Regions from separate parts of the Pseudomonas stagnisoli genome, predicted to be linked through region 3. Evidence: riboswitches for the same ligand, from Rfam matches in the RefSeq annotation. Region 3 holds a riboswitch; each other region holds the start of a gene.

Region 1 (4,300 bases), 1.3 Mb from region 3:
GGCGGTAGCGCACCACGTCGCTCTGGCTGCGCTCGCTGCGCGCTGCCACGCCCTTGAAGGTAATCGGCCGGGTGATCAGGCGGCCATCCAGCTCGGGCAGGGCGATATGCATGGCCAGGTCGCGCGGGCCCAGGCCCTGGGCACTGGCCTGCCACTGCTCTTCGCTGTCCAGGGCGCAGAGCGCCTGCAGCACCGGTACATCGCGGCGGAACGGCCGCGCTTGTGGCGACTCCGGGTTGGATTGGGCGAAGCCGGTGGTGTTGAGGATCACCGCCGCGTTGGTCTCATCCAGCCAGGCTTCGACCTGCGCCAGGCATTCGGCTTCCTTGAGGCTGGCTACGGCTATCGGCAGCGGGTTGAGACCCTGGGCCTGCAGGCGCTGGCAGAAGATGTCGACGAAGGCCGTGTTCCCGGCCTGTACCTGGGCGCGGTAGAACAGCAGCGCCGCCACCGGCCGGCCGGGTTGCCAGTCGGCGCGCCAGTGATCCAGGGTTGTCTCAGCATGGCGCGGGTGATGGATCAGCGTGCGCGGCAGGGCGCGCGGCTCGATCCAGGGGTAGTCGCGCTGCAGCCAGCGGCTGGCGATGCAGTGCAGCAGATGGCGGGCATTGTCCGCACCGCCCTGGCGCAGGTACTGCCACAGGCGCTGGCTGTCCTCGCTTGCCACGTTGCTCAGTTCGCTCAGCTCGGGATCGGCGCGGTCGTCGCCCGGCACCAGGATAATGGTGGCGCCCAGGCGGCCCAGCTCGACCACACGTTCGATGCCGTAGCGCCAGTAGCTGACGCCGCCGTGCACCGAGATCAGGATGACCTTGGCGTGGCGCAGCACCTGCTCGACGTAGAAATCCACCGAAGCATGGTTGGGCAGCTGCGCCGGGCTGGCCAGGCGCAGGCTGGGGAAATCCGCGGGCAGCTCGCGTGCGACCTCGGCCAGCAAGGAGAGGTGCGAGTCACCGGTGCAAAGGATCACCAGCTCGGCCGGGGTCTGGCCGAGGTCGGCGATGCTGTCGGCCGGCAGGGTGACGCCGGCCTGGGCGCGGAGCAGGTGCATGAGTCAGGGCTCCGAGTGGCCTGGGAGGCCCTCACCCCAGCCCTCTCCCGGGGGGAGAGGGAGTCGGTGCTGCGCCAGATTTTCAGTTGAGCATGGCTTTGCTCCCCTCTCCCCTCGGGAGAGGGGCCGGGGGTGAGGGAGCCACAGCCGACTCGCGCTCATCACGCCAGCACGGCCTTCAACTCCGCCTCGATGGCGGCACGGTCGAGGTCCTGGCCGATCAGCACCAGGCGCGTTTGCCTCGCCTCGTCGGCGCCCCAGGCGCGGTCGAAGTGGCGGTCGAAGCGCTGGCCGACGCCCTGGACCAGCAGGCGCATGGCCTTGCCGGGGATGGCGGCGAAGCCCTTGACGCGCAGGATGCCGTGCCTGGCCACGGCCTCCTTCAGGGCGGCCAGCAGACGCGCTTCCTCGGCTTCCGGCAGCACGACGTCGAAGGCGTCGAACTCGTCGTGGTCGTGGTCCTCGTCTTCCTCGTCGTGGTGGGTGCGCCGGCTGTCGATATGCAGCTCGGTCTCGCAGTTCAGGCCGAGCAGCACCTCCAGCGGCAGCTCGCCGCCCTGGGCCTCGACCACCTTGACTGCTGGCGGCAGCTCCTCGGCCACTTCGGCGCGCACGGCAGCCAGCGCATCGGCATCCAGCAGGTCGGTCTTGTTCAGCAGCACCAGGTCAGCGCTGGCCAGCTGGTCGGCGAACAGCTCGTGCAGCGGCGACTCGTGGTCCAGGTTCGGGTCCTGCTTGCGCTGGGCGTCCACCTGCTCGGGGAAGGCGGCGAAGGTGCCGGCGGCCACGGCCGGGCTGTCGACCACGGTGATCACCGCATCCACGGTGCAGGCGGTGCGGATCTCCGGCCAGTTGAAGGCCTGTACCAGCGGCTTGGGCAGCGCCAGACCGCTGGTTTCGATGAGGATATGGTCGAGCTCGCCGCGGCGTGCCACCAGCTCGCGCATCACCGGGAAGAACTCTTCCTGCACGGTGCAGCACAGGCAGCCGTTGGCCAGCTCGAAGATGCGACCTTCGGCCTCTTCCTCGCTGCAGCCGATGGAGCATTGCTTGAGGATGGCGCCGTCGATACCCAGCTCGCCGAACTCGTTGACGATCACTGCGATGCGCCGGCCGCCCGCGTGGCTCAGCAGATGACGCAGCAGGGTGGTTTTGCCGGCACCGAGAAAACCGGTGACGATGGTGACGGGGAGTTTGGCGAGAGTGTGCATGGCGGCCCTGCTGCGTCGGGAAAATGGACGGACGGGCAGGGCGGGGCTCCCGCAGGCGAGCGAGGGCCGAACACCACCGGATCACCCCGCCCGGTTGTCGAACACTTTCACGAGGCAGGTCTCCTGGCTCACGGCGTGAGGCCGAAAGCCTCCTGCGATCTCTGGCGAGATCATAGGGGGCTCGGGCTCGATCCTTCGCCTTCCCACCCCTGAGGGCAGTGGCATGTCGAAGGACGTCATCCGTTCACAGTTGCGGGGGCAGCCAGGGCATCGACCCTGTTCCCTCTTAGCTTCTTCGCCGGGCGAAGAAGAACCTCGGAAAGGGCGCAAGGCTACGCAGCGGCCGGGAAGCGGTCAACCGCGCGGTTGACCCGCATCGGCGCGCGTGCTGAGCTACGCGGCCTTTTGGCTCGCAGCGGGGGTACCCATGCCGATTCGCCTGATCGCCGGGTTCGGCTGCCGGCGCGGTTGTCCGGTGGACGAACTGCAGGTGCTGCTGCTGCAGTGCCTGGCCGCCCATGGCCGACAGCTGGACGAACTGGTCGGGCTGGCCAGCAGCGCGCACAAGCGTGGTGAGCCTAGTTTGCAGACTTTGGCAGAGCGCCTGGGGCTGCCGCTGGAACATGTAGCGGCCGAGGCACTGCAGGCATTCGCCGGGCAGGCCGAGGTCAACCCGCTCACCCAGCAAGTGGCCGGCAGCCCGGCGGTGGCCGAGCCCAGCGCCCTGGCCGCCGCCGCGCGCCATGGGCGGGCGCAGCTGCTCGGCCCGCGCCTGCGCAGCGCCAATGCCACCTGCGCCCTGGCGCGCATCGATTCGGAGCCCTGTGCATGACCGTCTATTTCATTGGCGCCGGCCCCGGCGACCCCGAGCTGATCACCGTCAAGGGCCAGCGCCTGATCCGCAGCTGCCCGGTGATCCTCTATGCCGGTTCGCTGGTGCCGGCGGCGCTGCTCGACGGCCACCGCGCCGAGCGGGTGGTGAATACCGCCGAACTGCACCTGTCGCAAATCGTCGCCCTGCTGGCCGAGGCCCATGCCCTGGGCCAGGACGTGGCCCGCGTGCATTCCGGCGACCCCTCGCTGTATGGCGCGATTGGCGAGCAGATCCGCGAGCTGCGTGCGCGGAATATCCCCTTCGAGATCATCCCCGGGGTAACCGCGACCGCTGCCTGCGCAGCGCTGCTGGAGGTCGAGCTGACCCTGCCGGAGGTGGCGCAAACAGTGATCCTCACCCGCTACGGGCACAACTCGCCGATGCCGGCTGGGGAGGAGCTGGGCGCCCTGGCCAGCCATCGCGCAACCCTGGCCATCCACCTCGGCGTGCAGCACTTGCCGCGCATCGTCGACGAGCTGTTGCCTTACTACGGCGCCGATTGCCCGATCGCCGTGGTGCACCGCGCCAGCTGGCCCGACCAGGACTGGGTACGCGGCACCCTGGCGGACATCGAGGCGCGAGTGGCGGTGAAGGGCTTTCGCCGCACCGCGCTGATTCTGGTCGGGCGGGTCCTGGCCACGGACGATTTCGCCCAGTCGGCGCTGTATGCCGAGGCAACGCGCCACCTCTATCGCCTGGACTGAGCCCGCGTGCGTCGGGCAACCTTCGCGGCTGCAAGGGAGATCAAGCATGCGTGACTATCAATGGCTCCACGAATACTGCCTCAACCGCTTCGGCTCGGCCGCCGCGCTGGAGGCGCGTCTGCCGCAGCCCCGCTCCGACGCCGAGCTGCGTGCGCTGAGTGATGATCGCTACCTGTCGCTGCTGGCGCTGCGGGTGTTCCGCGCCGGGCTCAAACACAGCCTGGTCGACGCCAAGTGGCCGGCCTTCGAGCAGGTGTTCTTCGGCTTCGATCCGGAGAAGGTGGTGCTGATGGGCGCTGAGCATCTGGAGCGGCTGATGCAGGATGCGCGGCTGATCCGTCACTTGGGCAAGCTCAAGAGCGTGCCGCGCAATGCCCAGTTCATCCTCGATGTGCGCCAGGAAAAAGGCAGCTTCGGCACGCTGATCGCCGACTGGCCGGTGACCGATATCGTCGGCCTG
Region 2 (4,300 bases), 2.1 Mb from region 3:
GATCACCTTACAGGTCGTTTGGGCTGTTCCCGGCGCTTCGGGTAAACTGCCGCATCTCTTGTACACCTATAACGATCAGCCTGATGCCGACCACCTTCCACGAAATTCCTCGCGAGCGGCCCGCCACGCCGCTGCTTGACCGCGCCGACACCCCGGAAGGCCTGCGTCGCCTGGCGGAAGGCGAGCTGGAAAGCCTTGCCGACGAGCTGCGCCAGTACCTGCTGTATAGCGTCGGGCAGACTGGGGGGCACTTCGGTGCAGGCCTCGGCGTGGTCGAGCTGACCATCGCCCTGCACTACATCTTCGATACGCCGGATGACCGCCTGGTGTGGGACGTGGGCCACCAGGCCTACCCGCACAAGATCCTCACCGGCCGTCGCGAGCGCATGGGCAGTCTGCGCCAGAAGGACGGCCTGGCCGCCTTCCCGCGCCGCAGCGAGAGCGAGTACGACACCTTTGGCGTCGGCCACTCCAGCACCAGCATCAGCGCCGCGCTGGGCATGGCCATCGCCGCGCGCCTGCAGGGCAGCAAGCGCAAGGCGGTGGCGGTGATCGGCGACGGCGCGCTGACCGCCGGCATGGCCTTCGAGGCGCTCAACCACGCCTCCGACGTCAAGGCCAACATGCTGGTCGTGCTCAACGACAACGACATGTCGATCTCCAAGAACGTCGGCGGCCTGTCCAACTACCTGGCCAAGATCATTTCCAGTCGCACCTATTCGAGCATGCGCGAGGGCAGCAAGAAGATCCTCTCGCGTCTGCCCGGCGCCTGGGAGATCGCGCGCAAGGTCGAAGAGCACGCCAAGGGCATGCTGGTACCGGGCACGCTGTTCGAGGAGCTGGGCTGGAACTACGTCGGCCCCATCGACGGCCATGACCTGCCCACCCTGCTCGCCACGCTGCGCAATATGCGCGATCTGGAGGGCCCGCAGTTCCTCCACGTGGTGACCAAGAAGGGCAAGGGCTTCGCGCCGGCCGAGGCCGACCCGATCGGCTACCACGCCATTACCAAGCTGGAACCGATCAACGCCCCGGTGGCGCCCAAGCAGCCCTCCGGGCCCAAGTATTCCGGTGTGTTCGGCCAGTGGCTGTGCGATATGGCGGCCGCAGACCCGCGCCTGGTCGGCATCACCCCGGCGATGAAGGAAGGCTCGGACCTGGTGGCCTTCAGCGAGCGCTTCCCCGAGCGCTACTTCGACGTGGCCATCGCCGAGCAGCATGCGGTGACCCTGGCCGCCGGCATGGCCTGCGACGGCGCCAAGCCGGTGGTGGCGATCTACTCCACCTTCCTGCAGCGCGCCTACGACCAGTTGATCCACGACGTGGCGGTGCAGAACCTCGACGTGCTGTTCGCCATCGACCGTGCCGGCCTGGTTGGCGAAGACGGTCCGACCCACGCCGGCAGCTTCGACATTTCCTACCTGCGCTGCATCCCCGGCATGCTCATCGCCACCCCCAGCGACGAGAACGAGCTGCGCCAGCTACTGACCACCGGCTACCACTTCCAGGGCCCGGCAGCCGTGCGCTATCCGCGAGGCAGCGGTCCCAACGCGCCCATCGATCCGGCCTTGACAGGTGTGGAGATCGGCAAGGCCGTGGTGCGCCGCCAGGGCCGGGGCGTGGCCCTGCTGGTCTTCGGTGTGCAGCTGGCCGAGGCCCTGCGCGTGGGCGAGAGCCTGGATGCCACGGTGGTCGATATGCGCTTCGTAAAACCCCTGGACGAAGCCCTGCTGCGCGAACTGGCGGCCAGTCACGATCTGCTGGTGACCATCGAGGAAAACGCCGTGATGGGCGGCGCCGGCAGCGCGGTCAGCGAGTTCCTCGCCGCCGAGAACCAGGTCAAGCCACTGCTGCACCTGGGCCTGCCCGATTACTACGTAGAGCACGCCAAGCCGGCGCAGATGCTCGCCGAGTGCGGCCTGGACCAGGCCGGCATCGAAGCGGCCGTCCGTCGCCGCCTGCAGCAACTTGAGCAAAGTTCAAGCTGAGCCACGCTAAACTTGCTTGAGCTTCAACACGCCGTGCACTAAGGTGCGCGGCGTTTTGTTATCCATCAGGTGCGCCGGTCAATGCCGGCGATAATCGGGAAGCCGGTGCGCTCCATGAGCAATCCCGGCGCTGCCCCCGCAACGGTAATCGATCGCAGCCCTGCTGCAGGTCCGCGCAACAGCCACCGGGTCAACCGGGAAGGCGCGCGGAGTGGAATCGAGAGCCCGGAGACCGGCCTGGAGGATTCGACTGGTGTTGCGGAGGGCCGCACCGTCAGGTGCCGCCACGCGCCTGCTTTCTGCCCTCCTCGAAGTCTTTGTCTTTGAGGAACCCCGATGAAACTGTCCCACACCCTGCCCCTCTCGGCCCTGAGCCTGGCCCTGCTGCCTGCCGGTGCCGTGCTGGCCGCCAGCCAGGACGCCGCGCTCAAGCTGCCAGAGACGCTGATCAGCGCCAACCGCGACGTGCAGCAACGCGAAGCCAGCAGCGCGACGAGCACCGTGTTCACCCGCGCCGACATCGAGCGCCTGCAGCCGGCATCGGTCAGCGACCTGCTGCGCCGCGTGCCCGGCGTGCAGGTGACCGACAATGGCGCCGGCAGCCTGACCAGCCTGTACATCCGCGGCACCAAGTCGGCACAGAGCCTGGTGCTGGTGGATGGCATGCGCATCGCGTCGGCCAGCTCCGGCGACAGCAGCCTGCAGTACCTCAATGTCGACCAGATCGAACGTGTCGAAGTGCTGCGCGGCCCGCGTTCGGCGGTGTACGGCGCCGACGCCATTGGTGGCGTGGTGCAGATCTTTACCCGCCGCAGCGCCGGTGAAGGCCTGCAACCCTTCGTGCGCATGGGCTACGGCAGCAATGCCAGCTGGCGCCGCAGTGCCGGCATCTCCGGCGGCGACGCGCAGACTCGTTTCAGCCTGGCCGGCAGCCTCGACGAAACCGACGGCATCGACCGCACCGGCCCTTCCTACGACTCCGACCAGGATCACGACGGTTATCGCAACAAGGCCTTCAGCCTGAGCCTCAGCCACAGCTTCAGCGACAGCCTGGAAGCCGGCGTCAACGTCCTCGACCAGCGCGGCCGCACCGAGTTCGACAATCCCTTCGGCCGTTACGACATGACCACCTTCGAGTCGGTCGGCCAGGAGCCCTACAGCGACTTCACCCTCAGCAGCGTTTCCAGTTACCTGGACGCGCAGATCAATGACCTGTGGAGCAGCCGCCTGGAAGTCGGTCACAGCGAGAACCGCGAGGAAAGCCTGGACAAGCTCAGTGACGAGCGCGGCGTGTTCAATACCTACCGCGACTCGCTCAACTGGCTCAACACCCTGACCCTGAGCGACCGCCACAGCCTGTTGCTGGGCGCCGACTGGTACGAGGATCAGCTCAACAGCAACACCGCGTTCGCCGAGCAGCAACGCTGGAACCAGGCTGCCTTCATCCAGCACCGCTATGACGGCGAGGGCTTTTCCACCGAAGTGGGCATGCGCCACGACAAGAACGAACAGTTCGGCAGCGAAAACACCTGGAGCGGCGCCCTGACCCTGCCACTGAACGCCACCAACGATCTGGTGCTGTCGTACAGCGAGGGCTTCCGCGCACCGACTTTCAACGACCTCTACTACCCCGACTACAGCAACCCAGACCTCAAGCCCGAGCATTCGAAGAGCTATGAGCTGCAGTGGCGCAGCCAACTGGCCGAACGCACTCGCCTGGAGGCCTCGCTGTACCGCACCGATATCGAAGACGCGATCGCCAACGATCAGGACTTCATCCCGCAGAACATTGCCAAAGCCCGTATCCACGGTTTCGAGGCCAACCTGCAGCAGGAACTGTTCGGCTGGCAGGGGCAGCTCGGCATCGCGTTCGTCGACCCGCGCGACCGTGACAGCGGCCACACCCTCAACCGCCGAGCCCGTCGCACCCTGAGCCTGGACCTGGACCGCAGCTTCGGCGAATTCGCCGTCGGCGCCACCTGGCAACTGGCCAGCAGCAGCTACGACGATCCGAACAACCAGTACGAGCTGGGCGGCTACGGCCTGCTCGGTCTGCGTGGCAGCTGGCAGGCCAGTGACGAGCTGAAGCTGGAGGCGAAGATCGACAACCTGCTGGACAAGGACTACCAGCGCGCCCTGTACGAGCACGAGGGCGAACGCTACGGCTACCGCCAGGAAGGCCGCACGGCACTGCTCGGGTTCGTCTGGACGCCCAGGCTGTAAACGCACAAGGCCCCGCGAGGGGCCTTGTTGCTTAATGCCTCAACGGGCCTTGGCCAGCAGCTCGCAGAGCTGCTCGGTGGCCGCCAGCA
Region 3 (4,300 bases):
CGGCATTGCCTGCGCAGACGAACAGCCGGTCGGCGTGCTCGCCTCCCAGCGCCTGTAGCTCGCCGCGTAGCCAGTCCAGTTGCTGGCTGCTGCCGAGCGGGTCCAGATCCACGACCAGTAGCGGCAGTTCTTCGCCGCTCAGGCACTCGCGCACGTGCGTCCAGAGTGCGTCATAACCGGTGCTGGTTTCGAACAGATCGCTCAGCACGGCGGCGCCGAACTGTTCGCCGAACTGGCGGCGGATCAGCTCGGCGAAGCTGCCATGGTCGAGGTCGGGGCCGGCGAACAGGACACGGGCGTAGATTGAGGTCTTCATTGGGTGTTCTCAAAGCAGCGGCTGTAGCGCCTGCCACAGGGTGTCGGGATCGGCGAAGCTGCGCTCCACCTCGGGCAGTGGCGGGCGTTGCAGGATCAAAACCGGCAGGCCGCGCTCGCGGGCGACCTGCAGCTTGGCCTCGGTGGCGTTGCCGCCGCTGTTCTTGCTGATCAGCACATCGAAGCCCTCGTTGGCGAATAGCGCCCGTTCATCTTCGAGCGCGAACGGGCCGCGCGCGGCGATGCAGCGGGCGCGTGGGTGTTCGGGCTGGGCGTCGAGCAGGCGCAGGGTCCAGTGCTGGTGTACCGGGATTTCATCGAGGTGCGCCAGCGGTTCGCGGCCGAGGGTGAAGAGGGGCTTGCGGAAGGGCGCCAGCGCCGAGACCAGTGCGGCCCAGTCGGCTACCTCGCGCCAGTCGTCGCCAGGCTGCGGCTGCCAGCCGGGCCGGCGCAGCGCCCAGCAGGGTACCCCGGCCAGGCGCGCGGCCGCAGCGGCATTGGCGCTGATCCGCGCGGCATAGGGGTGAGTGACGTCCAGCAGCAGGTCGAAGCCTTCAGTGCGAATGAAATCGGCCAACCCTTCGGCACCGCCAAATCCACCGACGCGCACCCGGCAGCTCAGATCATCCGGCACCTTGCCCAGCCCGGCCAGGCTGTAAAGATGCTCGGGGCCCAGGCGTCGCACCAGGCGCAGGGCATCGCCGACGCCGCCGAGCAGCAACACGCGGGTCACGGTTTGTGCACCTGCAGCAGGGTGATCGGCAGTGCGCTGCGCCAGGTATCGAAGTCGCCCAACGGCTGGGCCTGGGCGATGGCGATGCGGGTCAGCTCGCCGCCGTGCTGTGCGCGAAAAGCCACCAGCACGGCCTCGCTCTGCAGGGTCACGGCATTGGCGATCAGCCTGCCGCCCGGCTTGAGCGCCTGCCAGCACTGCTCCAGCATGCCGGGCACGGTGACGCCGCCGCCGATAAAGATGGCGTCGGGCGCTTCCAGCCCGCCCAGGGCCTGCGGTGCCTCGCCGGCCACCAGTTGCAGCTGCGGTGCGCCGAGAGCGTCGCGGTTATGAGCGATCAACTGCTGGCGACCGGCATCAGCTTCGATGGCAATGGCGCGGCAGTGTGGGTGGCTGCGCAGCCATTCGATGCCGATCGAGCCGCAACCAGCACCGACATCCCACAGCAGCTCACCGGGGCGGGGTGCCAGGCGGGCCAGGGTGACGGCGCGCACGTCGCGCTTGGTCAGCTGGCCGTCGTGGCGATAGGCATCGTCGGGCAGGCCGACCGTCAGTGGCAGCGGCTGCACGCCGGTATCGGCCCGGCACTCGACGGCCAGCAGATTGAGTGCGGCCACTTCCTCCAGGTTCCAGCTATCTGCCAGGCCATCGATTCGCCGCTCCAGCGGGCCGCCCAGGTGCTCCAGTACGCTCAGGCGGCTGGCGCCGAAGCCGCGCTCGCGCAGCAGAGCGGCGAGGGCGCTCGGGCTGCTGCCGTCGTTGCACAGGATCAGCAGGCGCTGGCCGTCGTGCAGATGGCGGGCGACGGCCGGCAGCGGGCGCGCGACCACCGACAGCAGGGTGATGTCTTGCAGCGGCCAGCCCAGGCGCGCGGCGGCCAGCGAATAGGCGGAGGGCGTCGGCAGCACAAGCATCTCGCCTTCATCCAGCTGGCGCGCCAGGCTGGCGCCGACGCCGTAGAGCATGGGGTCGCCGCTCGCCAGCACGCAGGTCGGCATGCCGCGCCGCTGCAACACCGGCTCCAGGCTGAAGGGGCTTGGCCAGGTCAGGCGCGCGGCGCGGATGCAAGGTGGCAGCAGGTCGAGCTGGCGCGGCGCACCGACAATGCACTCGGCCTCCAGCAACGCGCGCCGCGCCGCCTTGCCCAGACCGGCGTAGCCGTCTTCGCCAATGCCCACCACTGTCAGCCAGGCCGTCATGCAGCTCTCCTTGCGGTGACGCGCGGGCTTGGCCCTGCGCCGGAAAAAGCGGGCATAATAGCGCCTTCGTCGGTGCCCATGAGACGGTTCACGATCTGGCGAGCTAGAGAAAAACCAGGCGAAAGGGGCTGAGGAAGCGGAGTTTACGAACGGTAAATGAGCATTCCGAAGCCGCTTTCAACGCAGTTTTTCCGACGCGCAGCAGATCGTGGCTCCTTACGGGCCTAAGAGGGAACATGGGTGAGCTCCGGCTCCAACCATGGCTGCCCCCGCAACTGTAAGCAGCGAGTCGCTCCGCACACACGCCACTGAGCAATCGGGAAGGCCGCGCCGCGATGATGACCTGCCAGCCAGGAGACCTGCCGACGACGCAGTCGCGAGTGCCAACATCGGGCGGGGTGTACCGATGCCAAGGAATCGCCCTGCCCGGGTGATGCCTCCGGTTCGGTCGCCGCGTCGTTTGTTGTCGGTGACCGCATGCAGCCAGTTGCTCCTGCCGCGTCTTTGTTGCGTCCCTCGGCCTGCCCGGGGTTATGGCGTGTCGTGCCCGCGCGCGATGGCGGCATTTGCCGCGTCAAGCTGCCCGGTGGGCTGCTGACCAGCGCGCAGGCCCGCGCCGTGGCCGAGGCCGCGCGGCTCTGCGGCAGTGGCGTGCTGGAGCTGACCAACCGCAGCAACCTGCAGTTGCGCGGCGTGCGCGACGAGAATCATGAACCGCTGGTGCAGCACCTGCTGGCCGCCGGCCTCGGCCCGCGCCACCCGGATGCTGATGATGTGCGCAACCTGCTACTCAGTCCGGCGGCCGGGCGCGATCGCAGCGCGCACCTCGATACCCGCCCGCTGGCCGGCCGCCTGCTGGCGCTGCTGGAAAATACGCCCGAGTTTCACGCCTTGTCGGCCAAGTTCGCCCTCCAGCTGGACGGCGGCGAGGCCCTCGCCATGCTCGACCATCCCCACGACCTGTGGCTCAGCGCGTTGCCTGGCGGCACGCACCTGGCCTTCGGCCTGGCGGGCTGCCCGCGCGATGCGGCGCTGGGCGTGATTCCCCTGGCACAGGCGGAGCGACTGGTGGAGGCCGTGCTACGGCTGTTCCTGCAGTTGGCCGGCGCGCATACCCGGATGCGCCAGCTGTTGGCTGAGCTGCCGGTGGAGCAGTTCCTGGCGCGCCTGCCATTGTCTGTTCAGCAGCCATGGGCCACTCCGCGGCGTCCGCGCTATGACAGCCCGCCACTGGGGGCGCATGTGCAGGCGCAGTCAGGCTGGGTGATGCTGCTGGCCGGCGTGCCGCTCGGGAGGCTACACGCCGACCAATTGAGTGCCCTGGCTGAACTGGCTGACTCCGAGGGCTGTGGTGAGCTGCGTCTCACGCCATGGCAGGGGTTGCTGCTGCCGGACATACCTGGGAGCCGTCGAGCCTTCGTCGGCCAAGCCCTGCATGACCTTGGCTTGCTGCTGGAAACGCGCGCGCCGCTGGCCCGCCTGCTCGCCTGCAGCGGCTTGCCCGGCTGCGCCAGGGCCCAGGCGGACACCAAGGCCGATGCCCGCAAGCTGGCTGAGCGCCTCCCGGCGCACATCGCCCAGGTGCACCTGAGCGGCTGCCCGCGCAGCTGCGCCGCCGCTCATATCGCGCCTTATACGCTGCTGGCCCAGCCCGGCGGCCGTTACGACCTCTATCGCCGCGAGCAGGGCCTGGCCGGGTTCGGCCGCCTGTTGGCGCAATCCCTCGATATCGACCAAGCCGGCGAGCGCCTCGCCGCAGGAAGCCCCGAATGATCGATTACATCCGCGATGGTCAGGAGATCTACCGCCAGTCCTTCGCCACCATCCGCGCCGAGGCCGACCTCTCGGCGATCCCCGTCGACCTGGAAAAGCTCGCCGTGCGTTTGATCCACGCCTGCGGGATGGTCGATGTGGTGCAGGACCTGCGTTTCTCGCCCGGTGCCGGTGCCGCCGGCCGCGCCGCCCTGGCCAAGGGCGCGCCGATCCTCTGCGATGCGCGCATGGTGGCCGAAGGCATCACCCGCGCGCGCCTGCCGGCGAACAACCCGGTGAT
Region 4 (4,300 bases), 750 kb from region 3:
CCTGGACGTGCTGCGCGCCCTGTCGAAGGAGGCCGGCGTGCTCGACGCGCTGTTCGCCGAGCTCGGCGACGGCCATGGCGATGCGCGCCTGAAGGCGCATATCCAGCGGCTCAAGGCGGATTTCGCCGATACCGCCGACATCCAGTACCGCGCCCGCCAGCTGACCGAGGACGTGGCCGTCGGCCTGCAGGCCAAGCTGCTGCTGGAAGCCGGCAACAGCACGGTGAGCGATGCCTTTATCGCCAGCCGCCTGGAGGGCCGTGGCCGGGTTTACGGCACCCTGCCGCGCGGCGTCGATGTCGAGGCGCTGCTGGCGCGCAGCACGCCGCACCTGGCCTGAGTCAGGTGCGCTGCTGGCGCCGCCAGTAGGCCAGGTAGATCAGCGCCAGGCTGGCAGCCAGGGCGCTGGCGCCGAGCAGCGCACGGTAGTGCCAGTGGGCATAGCCGAACGCTCCGAGCACGCCGCCGCCGATGAAGCCGGCGATCAGGATCAGGTACAGCAGGATGCGCCGACGGTCCGCCGGCTGCCCGCGCAGCTTGAGGCCGAGCATGATGCCGAGGTCGGTGAACAGCCCGGTGACATGGGTGGTGCGCACCACGGCGCCGCTGTAGGTGCTGGTCATCGCGTTCTGCAGGCCGCAGGCGGCCGAGGCCAGGTAATGGCCGAAGTCGCTGCCGCGCTCCAGCATCAGCATCGCCAGCAGCAGGGCCAGGCTTTCCGCCAGCAGCGCCACGCCGTAGCGCCGGCCGAGCTTGAGCGACTGGTGGCCGATCACACAGCCGCTGATGGCGGCGCCGAGCACGAAGCTGAGCAGGATCAGCAGCAGGTGCAGGGCTGCGCCGGTGTCACCCTGGGCCAGCTCCACGCCGAGCAGACTGGAGCTGCCGGACAGATGCGAGACACCCTGGTGGTTGAACCCGAGCAGCGCGATGGCATTCACGCTGCCGGCGATCAGCGCCAGGCAGAAGCCGCCGATCTCCACCCAGCGTGGTAGTTGATTGATCATGGCGAGACGTCCCCCGGCGTGTCGTTGCCTGCTGTTATGCCGCAATCGCTGCCGGCGCGCCATTCATCCTTAGGAGAACACCCGCCGCGTCAGCGGCAGGGCGCCGAGGGCCGCCACCACGAACAGACTGGCCGCCAGGCACAGGGCCAGGGGCAGGCCTTGTGGACCGATACCCATCAGCGCGCCGCTGAGCAGCGGGCCGAGCAGGCTGCCGACGCCCCACAGCATGCCGACGCAGGCGTTGGCGGTGACCAGGTCGGGGCCGCGGAAATGCTGGCCGATCAGCACCAGGGCCAGGGTGTAGATGCCGCCGGCGGCGGCGCCGAGGACTGTCAGGGCCGGCCACAGCAGTTCGCGCTGCTCGATCAGCCAGGGCAGCGCCAGACCGATGCCCAGGGTCACCAGGCCGCAGGCCAGGTGCAGGGCGCGTCGCTCGACGCGGTCGGAGAGACAGCCCAATGGCACTTGGCAAAGCATGTCGCCGCCGAGGATTACGCTGGCCATCAGCGCCGCCACACCGACCGCCCAGCCGTGCCCGCTGGCATACACGGGGAATAGCGACAACACCACCGCATCGAAGAAGGCGAAGAACAGTACGCCCAGGCACAGCGCCGGGGCGACGCGGACGAAGCCGACCAGGGAGAAGCGCCGCGGCGCCTCTTCGGCAGTTTCCGACCAGCCCGCCGGCAGGCTGTGCCAGACCAGTGCCAAGGCCACCAGATTGGCCGCCACCACCAGCAGCACCGGCCAGGCACTGGCGGTACCGAACAGGCTGATCATCGCCGGTCCGCCCAGCTGGCAGCCGGTGAAGCAGGCGGCGTAAAGCGCGACGGTCTGGCCGCGCTTGCGCTCGTCGCACAGCTCGTTGACCCAGGATTCGCCGAGGATCACCAGCACGCCCATGCCGACGCCGAGCAGCAGGCGCGCGCTGGCCAGCAGCGGCAGGCTCGGCTCGGGCAGTAGCAGGGCGGCGCTGGCCAGCAGGCACAGCGCGAAGCAGGCGAGGTACAGCTGGCGGCCGCTGAAATGGCGGCACAGGCGGCCGACCAGCAGGGCGCCGAGGATCATCCCGGCCGCCGGCATGGCCGACAGCGCGCCGATGGCCAGGCTGCCGGCGCCGGCCTCATGCAGGCGCAGGGCCACCAGCGGCAGGGTGGCGCCCATGCTCAGGCCGACCACGGACACGGCGAAGATCAGCACGCCGAGCAGATAGCGAGGGTTCATGTTGCTCTCCAGCCCGTTTGTGGCCCGGGCGCGGCCAATAAAGCGAAGGTTGTCCACGCCGGGAGGCGGGACAGCTGACAAGGGCGCGGGGGAGTCGCGGCGCGGGGCCTGCGTGACTCAGCGGTGGGCGGCGGGAGGCGAGAAGGTGAAGGCGAACAGCACGCTGCGGCGACGACGTTGCAGCGCATCACGCGGCCAGATGCGCGCCAGCAGCCGTGGGTCGGGCTGGGCGGAACAGGGCAGGTGGGCAGACGACGACATTGCAGGCGTTTTCGCTGGAATCGGCGGGGCGCGAAGTCTAGGGCGCGGCCTGGCCGGGGTCAATGCGTGGCGGACGGGCTGTCTTTTGCCGGCGCATGACGTTAAGGTGGCCGCCGATGGTTCCGCCCCTCATGGGCGGATGAAAAGGGAACAGGGTGCGGCGCATGTCGCCAATGCCCTGGCTGCCCCCGCAACTGTAAGCGGCGAGCGAAGCCCACATGCCACTGACCCTCGGGTCGGGAAGGCGGGCGGAGCGCCGAGCCGCGAGCCAGGAGACCTGCCATCGCACCTCCAACCACCTCCAGATCACCGCGCGGTGGGCGCGGGAAAGGAATTCATATGCATATCGAACCGGGTGTCGTCGAAGGCGCCAAGATCTTCCTCAGCTATGCCACGGCCGTTGCCGGCCTGGGCCTGACCGTCAAGCTGGCCCGTGACAGTATTCGCGACAACGGCGGGGCCCTGGCCCTGGCGCTGCGCAGCCTGATCACCACCGTTCTGGTGTTCGGCTTCTTCGAGGTACTGCCGCATCACCCGGTGGGTGTCTCGGAAGTCCACCTGATCCTCGGCTCGACCCTGCTGCTGCTGTTCGGCGCGGGGGCGGCGGCCATCGGCCTGGCCGCCGGGTTGCTGATCCAGGGCCTGTTCTTCGCTCAGTTCGACCTGCCGCAGTACGGTATGAACGTCACCACCCTGCTGCTGCCGCTGTGGGGCATCCACCTGCTGGCCAAGCGCATCATCCCGGCGCGTACCGCTTATGTGGACACTCGCTACACGCAGGCGCTGGCGCTGTCCACCGCCTACCAGGGTGGCATCGTCGCCTGGGTGGCCTTCTGGGCGTTCTACGGCCACGGCTTCTCCAGCGAGAACCTGGCTTCGGTCGGCAGCTTCGGCCTGGCCTACATGAGCGTGGTGCTGCTCGAGCCGCTGATCGACCTGGGTGTGCTGGCCGCCGCCAAGGCCCTGTCGCGCTACAGCCAGGGTCCGCTGTTCAACGTGCGCCTGCACCAGCCAGCCTGACCCTGCCGCGCCGGACCGCCTGGCGGTCTGGCGTCTCCCTCGCCGGCGCTGGGTGCGTGACTCAGCGCCGCTGCCAGACCATCCTGCCGGTGTTGCTCTCGGTGACCAGGTAGGGCGTGTCGAAGCGATAGCGCGCCGCTGGCTGGAAATCCTTCGTCCCTTTCAATTGCACCAGGAGCAGGCCCTGCTCACTGCGCCAGCGTCCGCTGTACTGCAGCTCGCCCGGACGGTCGTAGCTCCATTCGCTGCCGCCGGCCACGCTGCGGCGCCATTGCTCGATGCTGCCGTCAGCGCGAATGCGCAGGGTGGTGACCGTGGTCAGCGAGGCATACTCCAGGCCCTCACTGTTGCTCATCTGCTCGAACACCCAGGTGCCGACCAGCGCCGGGTCCTGCCGCGGATTTGCTTGCGGCGGGACCGTGGCGACCCGCTGGAAAAGCGTCTCGCGCAGCAGTGTCTGGCCGCTCTGTGGGTCGCGCGCGGCCAGGCTGGCGGCGAGCATGTCGTTGGCGTAGTTAGCATTCATGTTGGCCAGCACCTGGCCGGAATCCGCGGCGCTGATCTGCGCCTGCAGGGCCTGGCCATCAAAGTGGCCGCTGAGGCGAAAGCGCTGCTGGTCCTCGATGTACTCGCCTTCCACCTGCTGTCCCTGGCTGCGCAGCACCAACTGCACCGGGCGCTCGTCGAGGGTGCCCTGGTAGTGCCCGTCGAGGTCGGCGGCCAGCAGGGTCGGGCCGGTACAGGCAAGCAGGCAGAGAATCGACAGGGCGCGCATGTTTAGCTCCGGG

What was found. Region 3 has a riboswitch for cobalamin ahead of cobG (precorrin-3B synthase). Riboswitches for the same ligand answer to the same signal wherever they lie in the genome.
Region 1: another riboswitch for cobalamin. It lies ahead of cobW (cobalamin biosynthesis protein CobW); the one in region 3 lies ahead of cobG (precorrin-3B synthase).
Region 2: another riboswitch for cobalamin. It lies ahead of ACOAPY_RS03750 (TonB-dependent receptor domain-containing protein); the one in region 3 lies ahead of cobG (precorrin-3B synthase).
Region 4: another riboswitch for cobalamin. It lies ahead of ACOAPY_RS18200 (energy-coupling factor ABC transporter permease); the one in region 3 lies ahead of cobG (precorrin-3B synthase).

Annotation. Positions count from the first base shown of each region.
Region 1 covers NZ_CP184361.1:1,665,779-1,670,078, forward strand. Annotated here, with positions in the region: gene cobN (cobaltochelatase subunit CobN) at 1-1,051, opposite strand, end outside; gene cobW (cobalamin biosynthesis protein CobW) at 1,213-2,262, opposite strand; cobalamin riboswitch at 2,359-2,595, opposite strand; gene ACOAPY_RS08075 (cobalamin biosynthesis protein) at 2,690-3,094, shown strand; gene cobM (precorrin-4 C(11)-methyltransferase) at 3,091-3,840, shown strand; gene ACOAPY_RS08085 (DNA-3-methyladenine glycosylase I) at 3,887-4,300, shown strand, end outside.
Region 2 covers NZ_CP184361.1:776,720-781,019, reverse strand. Annotated here, with positions in the region: gene ACOAPY_RS03760 (alpha/beta fold hydrolase) at 1-2, shown strand, start outside; gene dxs (1-deoxy-D-xylulose-5-phosphate synthase) at 84-1,988, shown strand; cobalamin riboswitch at 2,039-2,243, shown strand; gene ACOAPY_RS03750 (TonB-dependent receptor domain-containing protein) at 2,325-4,211, shown strand; gene ACOAPY_RS03745 (helical backbone metal receptor) at 4,251-4,300, opposite strand, start outside.
Region 3 covers NZ_CP184361.1:3,012,398-3,016,697, reverse strand. Annotated here, with positions in the region: gene ACOAPY_RS14560 ((2Fe-2S) ferredoxin domain-containing protein) at 1-316, opposite strand, end outside; gene ACOAPY_RS14555 (cobalt-precorrin-6A reductase) at 326-1,048, opposite strand; gene cbiE (precorrin-6y C5,15-methyltransferase (decarboxylating) subunit CbiE) at 1,045-2,247, opposite strand; cobalamin riboswitch at 2,430-2,627, shown strand; gene cobG (precorrin-3B synthase) at 2,725-4,020, shown strand; gene ACOAPY_RS14540 (precorrin-8X methylmutase) at 4,017-4,300, shown strand, end outside.
Region 4 covers NZ_CP184361.1:3,767,064-3,771,363, reverse strand. Annotated here, with positions in the region: gene ACOAPY_RS18220 (acyl-CoA dehydrogenase family protein) at 1-340, shown strand, start outside; gene ACOAPY_RS18215 (YoaK family protein) at 342-1,007, opposite strand; gene ACOAPY_RS18210 (MFS transporter) at 1,077-2,231, opposite strand; gene ACOAPY_RS18205 (hypothetical protein) at 2,349-2,492, opposite strand; cobalamin riboswitch at 2,593-2,791, shown strand; gene ACOAPY_RS18200 (energy-coupling factor ABC transporter permease) at 2,832-3,512, shown strand; gene ACOAPY_RS18195 (hypothetical protein) at 3,574-4,287, opposite strand.